2 regions of the Brevibacillus aydinogluensis genome follow, and region 1 is predicted to be linked to the other one. Evidence: a T-box and tRNA genes for the amino acid it is inferred to sense, from the RefSeq annotation. Region 1 holds a T-box; the other holds one or more tRNA genes.
What was found. A T-box is a leader RNA that pairs with one kind of tRNA and senses whether it is charged. The one in region 1 lies ahead of serS (serine--tRNA ligase), so its partner is inferred to be a tRNA-Ser.
Positions count from the first base shown of each region.

Region 2: it encodes a tRNA-Ser, which carries the amino acid that the T-box ahead of serS (serine--tRNA ligase) is inferred to sense. The anticodon was not compared.

Region 1 is NZ_OY569118.1:4,077,377-4,085,562, forward strand. Features, by position in the region: gene aceB (malate synthase A) at 1-883, opposite strand, end outside; gene Q7F15_RS20400 (hypothetical protein) at 979-1,131, opposite strand; gene serS (serine--tRNA ligase) at 1,324-2,613, opposite strand; T-box leader at 2,723-2,952, opposite strand; gene pdxT (pyridoxal 5'-phosphate synthase glutaminase subunit PdxT) at 3,066-3,656, opposite strand; gene pdxS (pyridoxal 5'-phosphate synthase lyase subunit PdxS) at 3,667-4,551, opposite strand; gene Q7F15_RS20420 (D-alanyl-D-alanine carboxypeptidase family protein) at 4,657-5,961, opposite strand; gene Q7F15_RS20425 (hypothetical protein) at 6,142-6,852, opposite strand; gene Q7F15_RS20430 (sigma-70 family RNA polymerase sigma factor) at 6,849-7,370, opposite strand; gene guaB (IMP dehydrogenase) at 7,562-8,186, opposite strand, start outside.
Region 2 is NZ_OY569118.1:1,247,827-1,256,012, forward strand. Features, by position in the region: gene iolD (3D-(3,5/4)-trihydroxycyclohexane-1,2-dione acylhydrolase (decyclizing)) at 1-1,454, shown strand, start outside; gene iolE (myo-inosose-2 dehydratase) at 1,476-2,393, shown strand; gene iolB (5-deoxy-glucuronate isomerase) at 2,404-3,249, shown strand; gene iolC (5-dehydro-2-deoxygluconokinase) at 3,246-4,253, shown strand; gene Q7F15_RS06070 (YitT family protein) at 4,710-5,372, shown strand; partial or broken gene thiM (hydroxyethylthiazole kinase) at 5,581-6,391, shown strand; tRNA gene Q7F15_RS06080 (tRNA-Ser) at 6,646-6,738, shown strand; tRNA gene Q7F15_RS06085 (tRNA-Glu) at 6,749-6,825, shown strand; tRNA gene Q7F15_RS06090 (tRNA-Val) at 6,913-6,988, shown strand; tRNA gene Q7F15_RS06095 (tRNA-Leu) at 7,012-7,098, shown strand; tRNA gene Q7F15_RS06100 (tRNA-Gly) at 7,141-7,216, shown strand; tRNA gene Q7F15_RS06105 (tRNA-Arg) at 7,239-7,315, shown strand; tRNA gene Q7F15_RS06110 (tRNA-Pro) at 7,362-7,438, shown strand; tRNA gene Q7F15_RS06115 (tRNA-Gly) at 7,507-7,580, shown strand; tRNA gene Q7F15_RS06120 (tRNA-Met) at 7,590-7,666, shown strand; tRNA gene Q7F15_RS06125 (tRNA-His) at 7,677-7,752, shown strand; tRNA gene Q7F15_RS06130 (tRNA-Leu) at 7,793-7,877, shown strand; gene Q7F15_RS06135 (EamA family transporter) at 8,181-8,186, opposite strand, start outside.

The DNA of each region.
Region 1 (8,186 bases):
CGGGCTGGTTGCGCAGTTTTTTGATGTAGCTGAAAATGTAGTCCCAGCGGCCGCAGTTGAGTCCGGCGCTGTGCTCACGCAACTCGTACAGGATTTCATCCATCTCAAACGCGGCCAGAATCGTTTCGACCAACACTGTCGCCTTGATCGTGCCGCGCGGAATCCCCAATTCGTCCTGAGCAAACAGGAAGACGTCGTTCCAGAGACGGGCTTCCAGGTGGTTCTCCAGTTTGGGCAGGTAAAAGTACGGGCCCGAGCCTTTTTCCAGCAAGACATGGGCGTTGTGGAAGAAATACAATCCGAAGTCAAACAGACTGCCGGAGAGCGGCTGCCCATCCAACAACACGTGTTTTTCTTCCAGATGCCAGCCGCGCGGACGGACGATCAGCACAGCCGTTTTTTCCTTCAGCGCGTACTGCTTGCCTTCCGGGCTGGTGTAGGTAATGGTGCGCCTCACCGCATCGCGCATGTTGATTTGTCCCTGGATCGTGTTGGTCCACGTCGGCGAGTTGGCGTCTTCAAAGTCGGCCATAAACATCCGGGCTCCCGAGTTGAGCGCGTTGATCACCATTTTGCGGTCGCCGGCCGGACCGGTAATCTCCACCCGGCGGTCCTGCAGGTCGGGCGGCAGGGGAGCCACCGTCCAATCAGCCTTGCGAATGTGGGCGGTCTCAGGCAAAAAATCGGGCAGCTTCCCGCAGTCAATCTCCTCCTGCCGTTTGATCCGCTGTTTCAACAGATCCCGCCTCCGCTCGCCAAAGGCCCGCTCCAGTTTGATCAAGAATCGGATCGCGTCGGGAGTGAGAATCTCCTCATACTGCGGCGACAGCGCGCCGGTGATCGTCACTTCGGCTGGGTAATGGTTGGTGTGCAGCGTAGTCAAAACAGGTTCCTCCTCTCCTGAACCAAAACGTTATTATGATACAGAAGAAAATTTAATCAATCTATTATAGTACAGTACTACCAAAAAAAATGGCCTTAATCCAGATACCCGCTGCCGCTGCAGTGGCTGCAGCTTACACAGCCGTCACCTTGGCAATGATGGCACACCACCCCGTGCTCGTCATAGCCCGCTCCGCCGCAGTGCGGACAATTCTGTTCGCCGTTTCCTTCACACCGAAAGCAGTTCATTTCCGTTCCCTCCACTCCTGTATTAATACAATAATCAACTTTCTTGCCGTTATTATATAACAGTGGTTCGTACAACGCAACACCATTTTCAAAAAATTCCGCTGTTTTTGTTACATAAAAAAACCGGCTCCCCATCCAAATGGACGTGAGAGCCGGTTTTTTCTATGCTGACTGTCTGTATGCTGTACGTCGTCAGCGGCTTTCCTTCGGCACGATCTTTTCCATTCCGCCCATGTACGGACGCAGTACCTCCGGAATGACAATGGAGCCGTCTTCCTGCTGGTAGTTTTCCAGCAGGGCGGCCACGGTGCGGCCGATTGCCAGACCGGAGCCGTTGAGTGTATGGACGAACTCCGGCTTGCTCTTCGCGTCGCGGCGGAACCGGATGTTGGCCCGACGCGCCTGGAAGTCCTCAAAGTTGGAACACGAGGAGATTTCCCGATACGTATTGTAGCTGGGGAGCCATACCTCCAGGTCGTACTTTTTCGCGGCGGTAAACCCGAGGTCGCCGGTGCACATGTTCATCACGCGGTACGGCAGGCCGAGGAGCTGCAGCACTTTTTCCGCGTTTTTCACCAGCTTTTCCAGTTCGTCGTAAGAGTCTTCCGGTTTGACGAACTTCACCATCTCCACCTTGTTAAACTGGTGCTGGCGAATCAGTCCGCGCGTATCGCGGCCGGCCGATCCGGCTTCGGAACGGAAACAAGCGCTGTACGCGGCGTAATAGATCGGCAGGTCGGCTGCATCGAGAATCTCGTCGCGGTGAATGTTGGTCACCGGCACCTCCGCTGTCGGGATCAGGAAGTAATCCGGTCCATCCAGTTTGAAGGCATCCTCCTCAAATTTGGGAAGCTGACCGGTGCCGGTCATGCTGGTGCGATTGACGATGTACGGCGGCAAAATTTCTTCGTATCCGTGTTCGCTGGTATGCAGATCCAGCATGAAGTTCATCAGCGCCCGCTCCAGACGCGCTCCCAGCCCCTTGTAAAAGACAAACCGGCTGCCTGTTACCTTGGCCGCCGCTTCAAAGTCGAGGATGCCCAGATTGTCAGCCAGCTCCCAGTGCGGCTTTGGCTCAAACGTAAAATTGCGCGGTTCGCCCCAGGTCCAGGCCACCACGTTGTCTTCTTCCGACGTACCGATCGGCACGCTCTCGTGCGGCAGATTGGGCAGGCTCAGCAAAATCTGCTCCAATTGTTCGTCCAGCTGGCGCAGTTCTTCGTCCAGCGCCTTGATGCGCTCGTTCACCTGTTTCATTTCGGCGATCAGGTGGTCGGCGTTTTCTTTGTTGCGCTTCATGATCGCCACTTGTTCGGAGACCGTGTTTCGCTTATTTTTCAACGATTCTGCTTCTTGAATGACCTGGCGCCGCTTTTCATCCGTCTCGGCGAACTGGTCGAGCGCGGAAATGTCTTCGTTGCGATGTGCCAACCGGCGTTTTACCTCTTCCAAATTGCTGCGCAAAACTTTCACGTCAAGCATGTAATTCCCTCCTAATCTCTATGATTCCTTATTCTGGAAAGAATAGTTGTCCAGATGTGAATGGCGAAAGCGCGTTCCTGCGGGACAGTAAAAAACACTCGTCCCCTCTGTAAGGGACGAGTGCTGTATACCCGCGTTGCCACCCTTGTTGGCAAATGCGTTTGTCCGTTTCCATCCGCATTTGCCCGCTCTCATCCGTCGTAACGGGACGGTTACCGGGCAAAGTTTGAAGCTTTGCCACTCCGAGGTGGATTCCCTTGCACGCCGGATCGGTTTTCACCCGCCACCGACTCTCTGGGCCTGGCTTATGCAAAGTACTGGCCTCATCATCGCATTCAATATTCGATACATCTATTGTTAACTGTACTACAGGTTCTATACCTGTGTAAAGGAGGCGGTTGACAAAAAAACCGGCACCACGTGCGGTACCGGTTTTTTGTGTGAGTGCGGGATCAGGCCTGAACTTTATCGGCCCGGTACTCCTTCACCATGTCAAAGAAGAATTTGTGGATGCGCGCATCCTCCGTCAGTTCCGGGTGGAAGGCAGCCGCGAGGTAATGGCCTTGGCGGGCGGCGACAATTTTGTCTTCGTACTTCGCCAGCACCTGACCGTTTTCCCCCAGTTCCATAATGTACGGCGCCCGAATAAAGACAGCCGGAAAATCGGGAGCGATGCCCGCCACGGGCAGATCGACTTCAAAGCTCTCCTTTTGACGTCCAAACGCGTTGCGCTCCACCTTCATGTCCATCAGACCGAGGTGGCAGTCATCCTGGCCGTTGATGCGGTTGGCCAGCAGGATGGCGCCGGCACATGTGCCAAAAATCGGTTTTTTGGCTTGGCCAAACTGGCGGATGGCTTCCATAAAGCCGTATTTGTGCATCAACTTGCTGATTGTGGTGCTTTCCCCGCCGGGGATCACCAGACCGTCCAGATCGTTGAGCTCTTCCACTTTTTTCACCGGGACCGCTGTTGCACCGACTTGTTCCAGCATGCGGATGTGTTCGGCTACAGCTCCCTGCAGGGCAAGTACGCCAATTTTCATGTTGTTCACCTTACCAGCCGCGCTCTTGCATGCGATCTGCTTCGCGCAGTTTGGAGATTTCGATACCCGGCATAGCCGTACCCAGTCCTTTGGAGACGCGGGCAATCAGATCGTAGTCGGTGTAGTGCGTCGTCGCTTCGACGATGGCGCGGGCGTATTTCTCCGGATTCTCCGATTTGAAGATACCGGAGCCGACGAACACGCCATCTGCCCCAAGCTGCATCATCAGTGCAGCGTCGGACGGCGTAGCCACACCACCGGCTGCGAAGTTGACAACCGGCAGCTTCCCGTTTTTATGCACGTATTCCAGAAGTTCGTACGGTGCACCCAGGTTTTTCGCTTCCGCCATCAGTTCGTCGTAGGACATGCTTTGCACTTTGCGAATCTGTGCCTGCATCGTGCGCATGTGGCGAACCGCTTCCACGATGTTGCCCGTACCCGGCTCCCCTTTGGTGCGGATCATGGACGCGCCTTCACCGATGCGGCGCAGCGCTTCGCCCAGATCGCGGGCACCGCAGACAAACGGAACCGTAAAGTCTTTTTTGTTGATGTGGAACATGTCGTCGGCAGGAGTGAGCACTTCACTCTCGTCGATGTAGTCAACGCCCATCGCCTCGAGCACGCGTGCTTCAACGAAGTGGCCAATCCGTGCCTTGGCCATGACCGGGATGGATACCGCTTTCATCACTTCTTCCACGATGCCCAGGTCAGCCATGCGCGCCACTCCGCCGGCCGCGCGAATATCAGACGGTACGCGTTCCAGTGCCATAACGGCAACGGCACCGGCCGCTTCCGCGATCTTCGCTTGTTCGGCATTTACGACGTCCATGATGACGCCGCCTTTTTGCATTTCAGCCATACCTTTTTTAACGCGGGACGTTCCTACTTGTACCATGCTTTTTGCCTCCTACCCATGTGGACTCTAGATCTGCACGTTTTTGTGCAAACGTTGTCGTAATATTCACCATTGTAAACGAAGTGTGATTTTCGACACAACCACTTATTTGCCGGTGACGCTGCTGAAAATGTTACTAATAAATTGGATGATGCTGCGGAAGAACAGGCGAATCCAGCTTGCTTCCTCTACGTCTTGTCCAGCCACGAGGTCGACGCCCCCCTTGGTCACGTCTTCCGGCTGCAGGTAGTCGCTGTCCTTTTCTCCTTCTTCTTTAAAGACCACTTTCCCGATGACCTGTCCTTTCGTCAGCGGCGCATTCAGATCCTGGAAGGTCACGACCGGCGTAAACTTGGTGTCCTCGCCAATTTTGGTCAGGACGTTTACCTCTTTACTTGTTACAGCTGGTACGGTCAGGTCCACACCGTTTTTCACCGGCGCGGTTTCAAAGCCTTTCACTGCGGCTCCCTTCTCCACCTTTTTGGTCAGCTTGAAGTTGCTGAAGCCGTAGTCAAACAGCTTTTTGGTTTCTTCAAAGCGCTTCAACTCGCTGCTGGTCCCCATGACGACGCTGATCAGGCGCATATCATCCCGTGTTGCCGTACCGGTGAAACAGTATCCCGCCGCCGACGTATAGCCGGTCTTCAAACCATCTACCCCCGGATAGTAGCTGAGCAGTCCGGGAAGCATCCAGTTGTAGTTTTTCTTTTTGATCACGTTTGGCATACCTTCACGGAACGCCAGCTCCGGAATTTTGGAGTATTCCAACGCTTCCGGGAAATCACGAATCAGCGCGCGGGCCAGGATCGCGGAGTCCCGTGCGGACATCATGTTTTCCTTTTGTTCGGATTGCGGTGCATACGGCCCCAGATCTTCAACGGGCAAACCGGTCGACGTCACGAACGAGGTGTTTTTCATCCCCAGTTCCTTGGCCTTTTTATTCATCATTGCCACGAAGTTGGCTTCGCTGCCGCCCACTTTTTCCGCAAGCAGCACGGTTGCGTCGTTGGCGGACACGATCGCCATGGCCTTGTACAGATCCTTGACGGTATGAGACTCGCCCATGTTCAGGTAGACGCCTGCGGAGTCCGGCATTTTGGCGATGTAAAAGGCGTATTCGCTCACCTGAACCTTTTCGTCCCACTTGATTTTCTTTTGTTTAATCGCTTCCAGCACGAGGTACTCGGTCATCATCTTGCTCATGCTGGCCGGCGGCAGCGGTACATCCGGATTGCTGCTGTACAGCACCTTGCCCGTGGACGCTTCCACCAGAATGGCCGATTTAACCGCCAACTGCAGGTTGGGCTGTGCAGCTCCTGCGCCGTCAGACAAGCCGCCCCACGCGGTCAAAAACACAGCGACAGAAAGGAACAGTCCCATCAATCGCCTCGTCCATCTTTTTTGTTTCATTTGCTTTACTCACTCTCCCGTTTCTGTCGTTCTTCGCCACGATTGGCATGAGCACACAAGTGTAAGTGTACCATACAAGCAGGGCTTCCTTGAAGGTTGTTTCGACCTGTTTGTCCGCGTCGGAGACTGGAAAAAAACCCACTCTCCAATCTTATATAGACGAAAAATCGCGGTGCAAGGTTATGAACGCTTCACAAAAACAGCAACGTTCCACTCACCTTCTATTTGTAAAGGCGAGTCTGCTTTTTTCTGTCCGAAAAATGAACGGATCTTCAATGTAAACCGCTCATTTTTGTTTACGAAACCCGCATCAATGAGCAGGTTTGCCTGAAACACTCGTTCATTCGGTTTTGTACGTTTTACTTCGGAAAGAAGTTTGTCACTGTCTTTTATTTCAAAGTCATAATGTGTGTCTGATGCTGCCTGAACGGCAATTTGTTGGTGATGGACAGACTCTCCTGAACTTCCAACAATCTCAACATCACCGAACGTAAGAGCCTCTATCGTACTGTAGGGCGGCTTTGTCATGTCTAGTATGGTAACCGTAACGGGCACAATCAGTTTTTCTGATTGTATCGTCGCTGAATCCACCTCGACCTTAATTTCATCTGTAGCGTTGGAATATTGTGTGTCCACCACTTCGTTCTTCCAGTGGACGACATCTCTGAAATATCCGCTTACAGACGAAGCCAGACCGGAATCGTTCATCGCAATAATGGCAGACACGAAAATGGCAGCCGATACAATTCCGCCAATTACTCGCCGCTTCTTCACGATCCTATCTCTTTGGAGCTCTACTTTCGCTTGTTGGATCCCCATTGTGCTTCTTTGATGAAGTTCGTGCGGGATTTCAATCTTTTCCATTTCATCTTTAAACGTGCTTCTTTTCATGAACTCTCCACCTCCTGTAAAATTCCGCGAAGTTTTCCCAACGATCTGTACAAAATTGTTTTGATTGTTCCCAATGGAAGTTCCAATACCTGAGCGATCTCCTTTATTGTGTAGTCTTGATAAAACCTCAGCAAAATCACACTTTTTTCATTAACATCTAACTTTTCCAGCACATCTTTTAATGTAATGGAAAGAGGCAGATCCTCATCCATAGAGCGAACATCATCCAATTGTTCCGGTTTCATTTGAATGACTTTCCTTCGTTTCTGAAGCACATTGATAGAACAGCTAATCGTAATTTTCGTTAACCATGTTTTAAAGTATCTTGGTTCCCGCAATGTCTTGATGGACTTAAAGGAGCGATAAGCCACTTCTTGAACAATATCGAGAGCATCATCTTGATTTTTCACATAGACAAAAGCGATCCGGTACACCATTTCTTCGTATTGTTGAAACAAGGCAAGGTAAGCCGCATCATTGCCCGACTGTGCCTGTTTTACGAAGGCAACAACGTCCATTCAGTTTCACTCCCTTCGACACTTAATTAGACAAATCACCCAGGTGTTTGGCTTTCGAGCTTACGTTTTCCAAATTATCTGTTTAATATTGGCAGATGTATAGGTTACACAGTTCCGTTTGCACAGAAAAATGCACCCCCTGCTGTAGGGGGTGCATTTCACAATCGTGAAAGGGTTTTTCGTCAATCGCCCTAGGAGATGGAGTAGTTGGGCGCTTCTTTGGTAATCTGCACGTCGTGCGGGTGGCTTTCCCTCAGACCGGCACCAGTGATGCGGACAAACTGGGAGTTTTCGATCAGCTCCCGAATGGTTTTGGCCCCGCAATAGCCCATGCCGGCACGCAGCCCGCCAACCAATTGATAAACTACGTCAGCCAGCGGACCTTTGTACGGAACGCGGCCTTCGATGCCTTCCGGAACCAGTTTTTGTTCGTTTTCCTGGAAGTAGCGGTCCTTGCTGCCCGCTTTCATTGCACCGATCGACCCCATGCCGCGGTACACCTTGAACCGGCGGCCTTGGTAAATTTCGAATTCTCCGGGGCTTTCCTCGGTTCCGGCGAACAGGCTGCCGATCATGATGGCCGACGCGCCCGCGCCGATCGCTTTTGTCAGGTCACCGGAGTATTTAATGCCGCCATCGGCAATAATTGGAATATTGTACTCTTGGGCAACGCGCGCACAGTCGTAAATGGCGGTAATCTGCGGTACGCCGATACCGGCTACGACACGCGTGGTACAGATGGAGCCGGGTCCAATCCCTACCTTAACCACGGAGGCACCTGCTTCGATCAGGTCGCGGGTTGCCTCACCCGTAGCC
Region 2 (8,186 bases), 1.3 Mb from region 1:
AGTTGATGACCGCCATGCTCAACGCCATGCGCGTGCTCACCGATCAGGCTGATACAGGGGCGGTAACCATCTGCCTCCCTCAGGATGTACAGGGAGAAGTGTATGACTTTCCCGAGTCTTTCTTCCAAAAGCGCGTCCACCGGATCGACCGCCGGATTCCGAGCGAATCGGCGCTGCGCGATGCGGTGGAGCTGCTGCGGCACAAGAAAAAGCCGATCATCATCTGCGGCGGGGGCGTTCGTTATTCCGATGCGGCTGATGCCCTGCGGCGCTTTTCCGAAACGTTTCACATTCCGTACGGGGAGACCCAGGCCGGGAAAAGCGCGGTGGACAGCGGTCATGCGTACAATCTGGGAGGCATCGGCGTGACCGGAAACCTCGCGGCCAATCGGATGGCCAAAGAGGCAGATGTCGTCATCGGAATCGGCACCAGATTCACCGACTTTACGACGGGGTCGAAACGCTTGTTTCAACATCCGGATGTGGATGTGCTCACGATCAACGTTTCCGAGTACCACGCGAGCAAGCTGGACGCGGTGAAAATCGTCGCTGACGCCAAATTGGCCCTGCTCGCGCTGGAAACCGAACTGGAACGGATCGGATACCGGTCCGGGTACACGGATGAGATCGAACAGGCCAAACAGGCGTGGCAGCAAGAGCTGGACCGTCTGCGCAGCATTCAGTACCGGAAGCAGGGGTTCACGCCGGAAGTGGCCGGCCAGCTCGATCAGGTGCTGCCCGAATTCGCAGACACCTTCCAATCCTGCCTGACGCAAACCGAGGTGATCGGCCTGGTGAACGCCTTGATTGAGGAGGACGCGATCATCGTCGGGGCCTCGGGAAGCCTCCCCGGCGACCTGCAGCGGATGTGGGAATGCCGCCGGCCGAACACCTATCACATGGAATACGGCTACTCCTGCATGGGGTATGAAATCGCCGGGGCGCTGGGCGTCAAAATGGCCGAACCGGACAAAGAAGTCTATGCCATGGTGGGGGACGGCAGCTACCTGATGCTGCATTCTGAATTGCTGACGAGCATCCAGGAAGGCAAAAAAATCAATGTGCTGCTGTTTGACAACGCTTCGTTCGGGTGCATCAACAACCTGCAAATGGGCAACGGCATGGGCAGCTTCGGGACGGAATTCCGCTACCGGAACCCGGAAACCGGTCGCCTGGACGGCCGCCTGATGACCGTTGATTACGCCGGCAGCGCCGCCGGATACGGCGTAAAAACATACCGTGTGCGGACGACAGATGAACTGCGGGCAGCCATCGCAGACGCGAAACGGCAAACCGTGTCTACCCTGCTCGACATCAAGGTGCTGCCAAAGACGATGACCGGCGGGTACGAAGCATGGTGGCATGTCGGCATCGCGGGGGTTTCGCACAACGCTGCGGTGAGGGCAGCGTATCGGGAAAAGGAAGCGAACCTAAAACACGCACGACCATACTAAACCAAAAACGGGGTGTGCAAGATGAGTCAACCCAATCCCTTTCGCATCGGAATCGCCCCCATCGGCTGGGTGAATGACGATATTCCCGGCCTCGGCGACCATTACACGCAGGATCAGGTTTTGTCCGAAATGTCTGCACTCGGCTATGTTGCCACTGAAATGGGTCGCCTGTTCATGCAGGAACCTGCGGCGCTGAAGGCCAAACTGGACGCGTACGGCATACAGCTGGCCAGCAAGTTTGTGGCGACGCTGTTTTCGGACGCCAACCGTCTGGAAGAGGAATTGCAGATTTTTGGCTCATGGGTGCGTTATCTGAAGGAAATGGGCTGCGAGCATGTGATCGCCTGCGAGATGGGCGGGTCGATGCATTGGGACCCCCGGCGCGCACCGGGCGACACGGCAGTCCGCAAACTGACGGATGACCAGTGGGAGTCGCTGGTGGAGGGACTGCATCGGGCGGCCCGCCTGTGCCGGGAACACGGCATGAAGCTCGTCTATCATTACCACGCCGGCACCGTGGTGGAAACGGCGGACGAGATCGATCGGCTCATGGAGACGACCGACCCGGCCCTGGTGCATTTGCTGTTCGATACCGGGCATGCGCTGTACGGCGGATACGATCCGCTGGCACTGGCAGAGAAGCACGGACAGCGAATCCAGTACGTCCATCTGAAAGACGTCCGCCGGGATGTGCTGGAGCATGTCCGGCAGCAGAACCTGGATTTTCTCACGGCGGTAAAGCTGGGAATGTTCACGGTGCCGGGCGATGGCTGCATTGACTTTGCGCCGATCATACAGAAGCTGCTGGAAAACGGCTACACTGGCTGGCTGATTGTCGAAGCGGAACAGGACCCGGCTGTCGCTCATCCCTACACGTATGCGCAGCGGGCAAAAGAATATCTCGAGGCGACGATTCGGTCAGCGGCGAAGCAGAGATAGGAGGGAGACGATGAGTACGCTGATTGTTCCCGGTTCCCGACCGGACGAAGCAGGGTTGGTGCTGCGCGTTACCCCGGAATCGGCAGGGTGGAAATACATCGGCTTTGAGGTGTACGCGCTGTCAAAAGGGCAGACACTGAAAAAGCATACCGGCGATCAGGAAGTGTGCATCGTGCTGTTGACGGGCATCGCTCATGCCGCCACCGCCCGCGCAGCATGGGAAAGCATCGGCCAGCGCATGAACGTTTTTGAAAAAGTACCGCCGTATGCCGTGTACGTCCCTCCGGGCGACCATTGCGAAGTAACAGCTGTAACGGACGTGGAACTGGCGGTCTGTCGGGCGCCGGGGAAAGGAACGTACCCCGCCCGCCTGATTTCTCCCGCCGACGTCGGCGTTGAGCAGCGGGGAGCGGGCAACATCGAGCGAAGAATTCACAACATTCTGCCGGAACAGCAGCCGGCGGACAGTTTGCTGGTGGTTGAAGTGTTCACACCGGAAGGCCACTGGTCCAGCTATCCGCCGCACAAGCACGATCAGGACAATCTGCCGCATGAATCTTATCTGGAGGAAACGTATTACTACAAAATCAATCCCGGTCACGGTTTCGCCGTACAGCGCGTGTACACGGACGACCGCTCACTGGACGAGACGCTGACCGTGCACGATGGCGATGCGGTACTGGTCCCCAAAGGGTATCACCCCGTTTCCGCCCCGCCCGGCTATGACGTCTACTATTTAAACGTCATGGCGGGACCGGTGCGCACGTGGAAATTTCAGAACGATCCGGCCCATGAGTGGGTAATGGCAAGCAAAATGGCCAGCCGGCAGGATGGAAGGGAAGGGGATGCTCCATGAACAATCTGACCTTTGACAGCCGCAAGCCGATGGATTTCATCGCGATCGGCAGGCTGTGCATCGACCTGAATGCCAATGAGATCAACCGCCCGATGGAAGAAGTGACGACCTTTACCAAATACGTGGGCGGCTCCCCGGCCAACATCGCCATCGGCTTGTCCCGGTTGGGGATGAAAACGGGGTTTATCGGCCGGGTGGCGGATGATCAGATGGGGCGGTTTATCGTCAATTACCTGAAACAGAATCAGATTGACACCTCCCAGGTAATCGTCGACCGGTCGGGCAGCGTAACGGGGCTGACGTTTACCGAAATCAAAAGCCCAACCGATTGCAGCATCCTGATGTATCGGGAGAATACCGCGGATTTGCGGCTGGAACCCAACGACGTGAAGGAAGAGACGATTCAAAATGCCAAAGCGATCCTGATCACCGGCACGGCGCTGGCGAAGAGCCCGTCGCGAGAAGCGGTGTTTCTCGCCCTGGACTACGCCAATAGGCACGGCGTCGTGACGTTTTTTGATCTCGACTACCGTCCGTACACGTGGACTTCTGCGGAAGAAACGGCGATCTACTACAAGCTGGCTGCCGAAAAGTGTGACGTCCTGATCGGCACCCGGGAAGAATTTGACCGGATGGAACACTTCGATCGCAATGACCGGCACGATGACGCCGTCACGGCGAGAAGATGGTTTGACTGCCGGGCCAGGATCGTCTTGATCAAACACGGGAAAAACGGTTCCGTCGCGTACACCAACGACGGCCAGTGTTATACGGGAAGGGTTTTTCCGGCCAAGGTGGTCAAGACGTTTGGTGCGGGAGATTCTTATGCCGCCGCTCTGATCTACGGACTGATGCAGGGATGGGACATTGCGAAGGCGATGGAATACGGGGCTGCTGCCGCTGCGATTGTCATTTCCTCCCACAGCTGCTCGGAGGCGATGCCGACGGTGGAGCAGATCGAACGCTATATCCAACAGTGCCGCAGCGGGGAAGGTGTACGCTGACTCAAAGTACGTGGCGCATGGGTGATGGGGGCCTGGATCATGTCCGCTCCAAAACGAGGCGCGGACAAGGGGCAAACATCTGGCCAAAAACAACGGAAACAGCGGAAATCTGCGGGGATCAATGACGTACGCAGTCCAAACACGGAAAAGGGCGGTTTTTTCCGCGAAGTCGCGGCTTTTTGCGCCTTCCGGCCGTTCGACGCCTCCCCCCTGATTATGGTAAAATGGAGGCATCAAACAGGAAAGGATCTTGATACCGATGGGTCCGTATAAGACCATCTGGAAACGTTATGACCTCTCCTACATCTAGCGACGTAGCTGTTGATCGTCTCTTGGGCGACCCAACCTGCTACGAAAGCGAGATAATGGATATGAAACGAGATCGAATCGTCAGGAGTTCCTCCGTAGCCGGAAGGGCGCCCGCGCCAAAACGGTTTACGATGCGAGGAATCTCAGATGAGGAGAGCAGTTGCGTACGTTCGCCAATTGTGTTGGATTGTGTTCGGCGCGTTTGTATTGGCATTTGCGTATTATCACATCAATGCTCAGAACCATTTGTCGGAGGGCGGGTTTGTCGGGTTGGCCCTGCTGGCCAAGTACGCGTTTGACCTGTCGCCGGCGATCACGACGCTGGCGCTCGACATTCCGCTGTTTCTCGTCGCTTTTCACGTGAAGGGACGTCAGTTTCTGGCCAACACCATCATTGCATCCATCGCCTTTTCCGTCTTTTACGATTTGTTTGAGCGGTTCTCGCCGCTGCACGTTGATCTGAGCGGCCTCATGCCGCTGGCCGCCCTGCTGTCCGGCCTGCTGACCGGTTGGGGGGCGGGGATCGTCTTGCGGTATGGCGGCGCCACTGGCGGGGACGACATCCTGGCCGTGCTGCTCAGCCGTCAGATCGGACTGTCGATTGGAACGGTCTTTCTGCTGCTGGACGCGCTGGTGCTCAGTCTGTCGCTGTGGTACCTGCCGATTCGCGAAACGCTTTACACGATCCTGGCGGTGACGATTGCCAGCCGGGTGGTCAACTGGACCGCCGCTGCAAGCGGCCGGGTAGATGATGGCGACGAATCGGAAACAAAAAGCATATCGCGTTCGCTTACCCTGCCGGATCATTGATGCCAAACCAGTTTCAGACCGGATGAGGTAAATGCCGGCAGGTCCATCCAACGCGAACCCCTCCTGGTAATACAGCGCGTATCGCTGTTTGCCGCGAGGGGTTTTTTCACGGCAAAAGGGCAGCTTGCGTGCGTGCTTGTCTGTCTCACGCCTCGGTCTTGTGAGATAATGAGAGGACAACCGACCAAAGGATCAGGAGGCGCTTTTCATGACATTGCTGCAAGACATCGGGAATACGCTGGTGAAGGTGCGTGAGGCCAACCCCCTCGTCCACAACATCACCAACGTCGTCGTCACCAACTTTACCGCCAACGGCCTGCTGGCCCTGGGCGCTTCGCCTGTCATGGCGTACGCCAAGGAAGAGGTGGCGGACATGGCCAAAATCGCCGGCGCGCTGGTGCTCAATATCGGCACGCTGAATGAGGCAGAGGTGGAGGCCATGCTGATCGCGGGCCGTTCGGCCAATCAGCACGGCGTGCCGGTCATCTTCGACCCGGTGGGAGCGGGGGGCGACCGCCTATCGGACGAAAACCGCGCAAACGATCATGCGGGAGGTCCGGGTGTCCGTCATTCGCGGCAACGCTGCGGAAATCGCTCATGTGATCGGCGAGAGCTGGACGATCAAAGGCGTCGATGCGGGGGAAGGGAGCGGCGATGTAGTCTCGCTCGCGCAGTCGGCGGCGAAGCAGTTGGGCACGATCGTCGCGATTACGGGGAAAACGGATGTCATCACGGACGGCCGCACCACCTACCTCATCCGCAACGGCCATCCCATCCTGACCAAGGTAACGGGCACGGGCTGCCTGCTCACATCCGTCCTGGGGGCGTTTGTTGCGGTGGAGAAAGACCTGCTGCTTGCGGGGGCGTCTGCGCTCGTCAGCTATGGCGTGGCGGCGGAAGTGGCAGCTGCCGGCAAAGGAGCGGAAGGCCCGGGACAATTTCAGATCGAGTTTTTGAATCAATTGGCGCGGATCACCGCAGACGATGTCCGCAGATACGGAGCGATCGACCGCGTGTAAGCCGGGGAGAAGAGCGCGTATCGGCCGGGTGACGGCCAGACTGCTTTCCCGCTGTTGGGCGAAAAAGGCCCCTTTGTGCTTGTGAGCGAGGGGGCCTTTGCGTTGCCTTTCATAAGCGGAATCGATACAATGAAATAAGCACGAGGCCAACATCTTCTCTTTTAACCAGAAAAAAATTTTAAAATACCACTTGAAAAAGCTTTTGAGATGTGATAGATTAATTCTTGCCGATGAGAGAACGGCAAAAACGATCTGGATGGATGTCCGAGAGGCCGAAGGAGCACGATTGGAAATCGTGTAGACGGGGATGACTCGTCTCGTGGGTTCAAATCCCACTCCATCCGCCATCAATCACCTGGCCCGTTGGTGAAGTGGTTTAACACAGCAGCCTTTCACGCTGTCATTCAGGGGTTCGAATCCCCTACGGGTCACCATAGAAAAATCCCCCTGGACGCTGTCCGGGGGACCCCGCAAAGCATACGGATTCGCTGAGAAGCCTCCGTTCACTTTGCGGACGGAGCGGAGGCTTAGCTCAGCTGGGAGAGCATCTGCCTTACAAGCAGAGGGTCGGCGGTTCGATCCCGTCAGCCTCCACCACCTTTACGGGTACAATGACATATGCGGTCGTGGCGGAATTGGCAGACGCGCTAGATTCAGGTTCTAGTGGTGGCAACACCGTGGAGGTTCAAGTCCTCTCGACCGCACCATACAAAATGTCTTGATTGTTACATCTCAGAAGGTATTAACATGCGGACGTAGCTCAGCTGGTAGAGCGTCGCCTTGCCAAGGCGAAGGCCGCGGGTTCGAGCCCCGTCGTCCGCTCCAGTGCAATCTCTTACATCGTTTTGTGCCCTTAGCTCAGCTGGATAGAGCGTTTGACTACGAATCAAAAGGTCGGGAGTTCGAATCTCTCAGGGCACGCCATAGCAAGAGGTGGGAAGTTGGCACAGCCCGTGTCTCACCTCCACGTCGGGAAGTGGCTCAGCTTGGTAGAGCGCTTGGTTCGGGACCAAGAGGTCGCAGGTTCAAATCCTGTCTTCCCGACCATTCTTATTCTCATCAGCAACGGGCGGCGCAGAGCAGCATCCGATCTGCTGCGCTGGCCGATAACGCGTGCGGGTGTAGTTCAGTGGTAGAACCCCAGCCTTCCAAGCTGGTCGCGTGGGTTCGATTCCCATCACCCGCTCCAAATGTTTCTGGCGGTGTAGCTCAGCTGGCTAGAGCGTTCGGTTCATACCCGAAAGGTCGGGGGTTCAAGCCCCTCCACCGCTACCATATGTACATGGCGATCGTGGCGAAGTGGTTAACGCACCGGATTGTGGCTCCGGCATTCGTGGGTTCGATTCCCATCGATCGCCCCATTTTTTTATTCACCAAAGGACGTCCCCAACCCAGACACATGCGGTCGTGGTGGAATTGGCAGACACACCATCTTGAGGGGGTGGCGGGGCGACCCGTGCGAGTTCGAGTCTCGCCGAACGCACCATCTATGTTCACACAGCCCGGTGAGTGCAGCAAACCGCTGCAAGCGCCGGGCTTTTTGATTTTGAATCGTTTCTGTACCAGGCCGCTTTTCCACGGGCGGACGCCTTTCTCTTTCACTTTCGCAATATTGTGACGAGTAAATGCGCTTAAGTTCGCCGCTTCCTTTTCAAGGCTGCCACGTTTTGGGGTATGGGAGGGCGAAGGCGCACAAAAACAGGCGCGCCAACCTGTTATCCGGTCGACACGCCCGCATGGTGCATGAGGCAAAAGCGCTGAACCGTTCAGCGCCTTGCCGTATCCTTTTTTACAT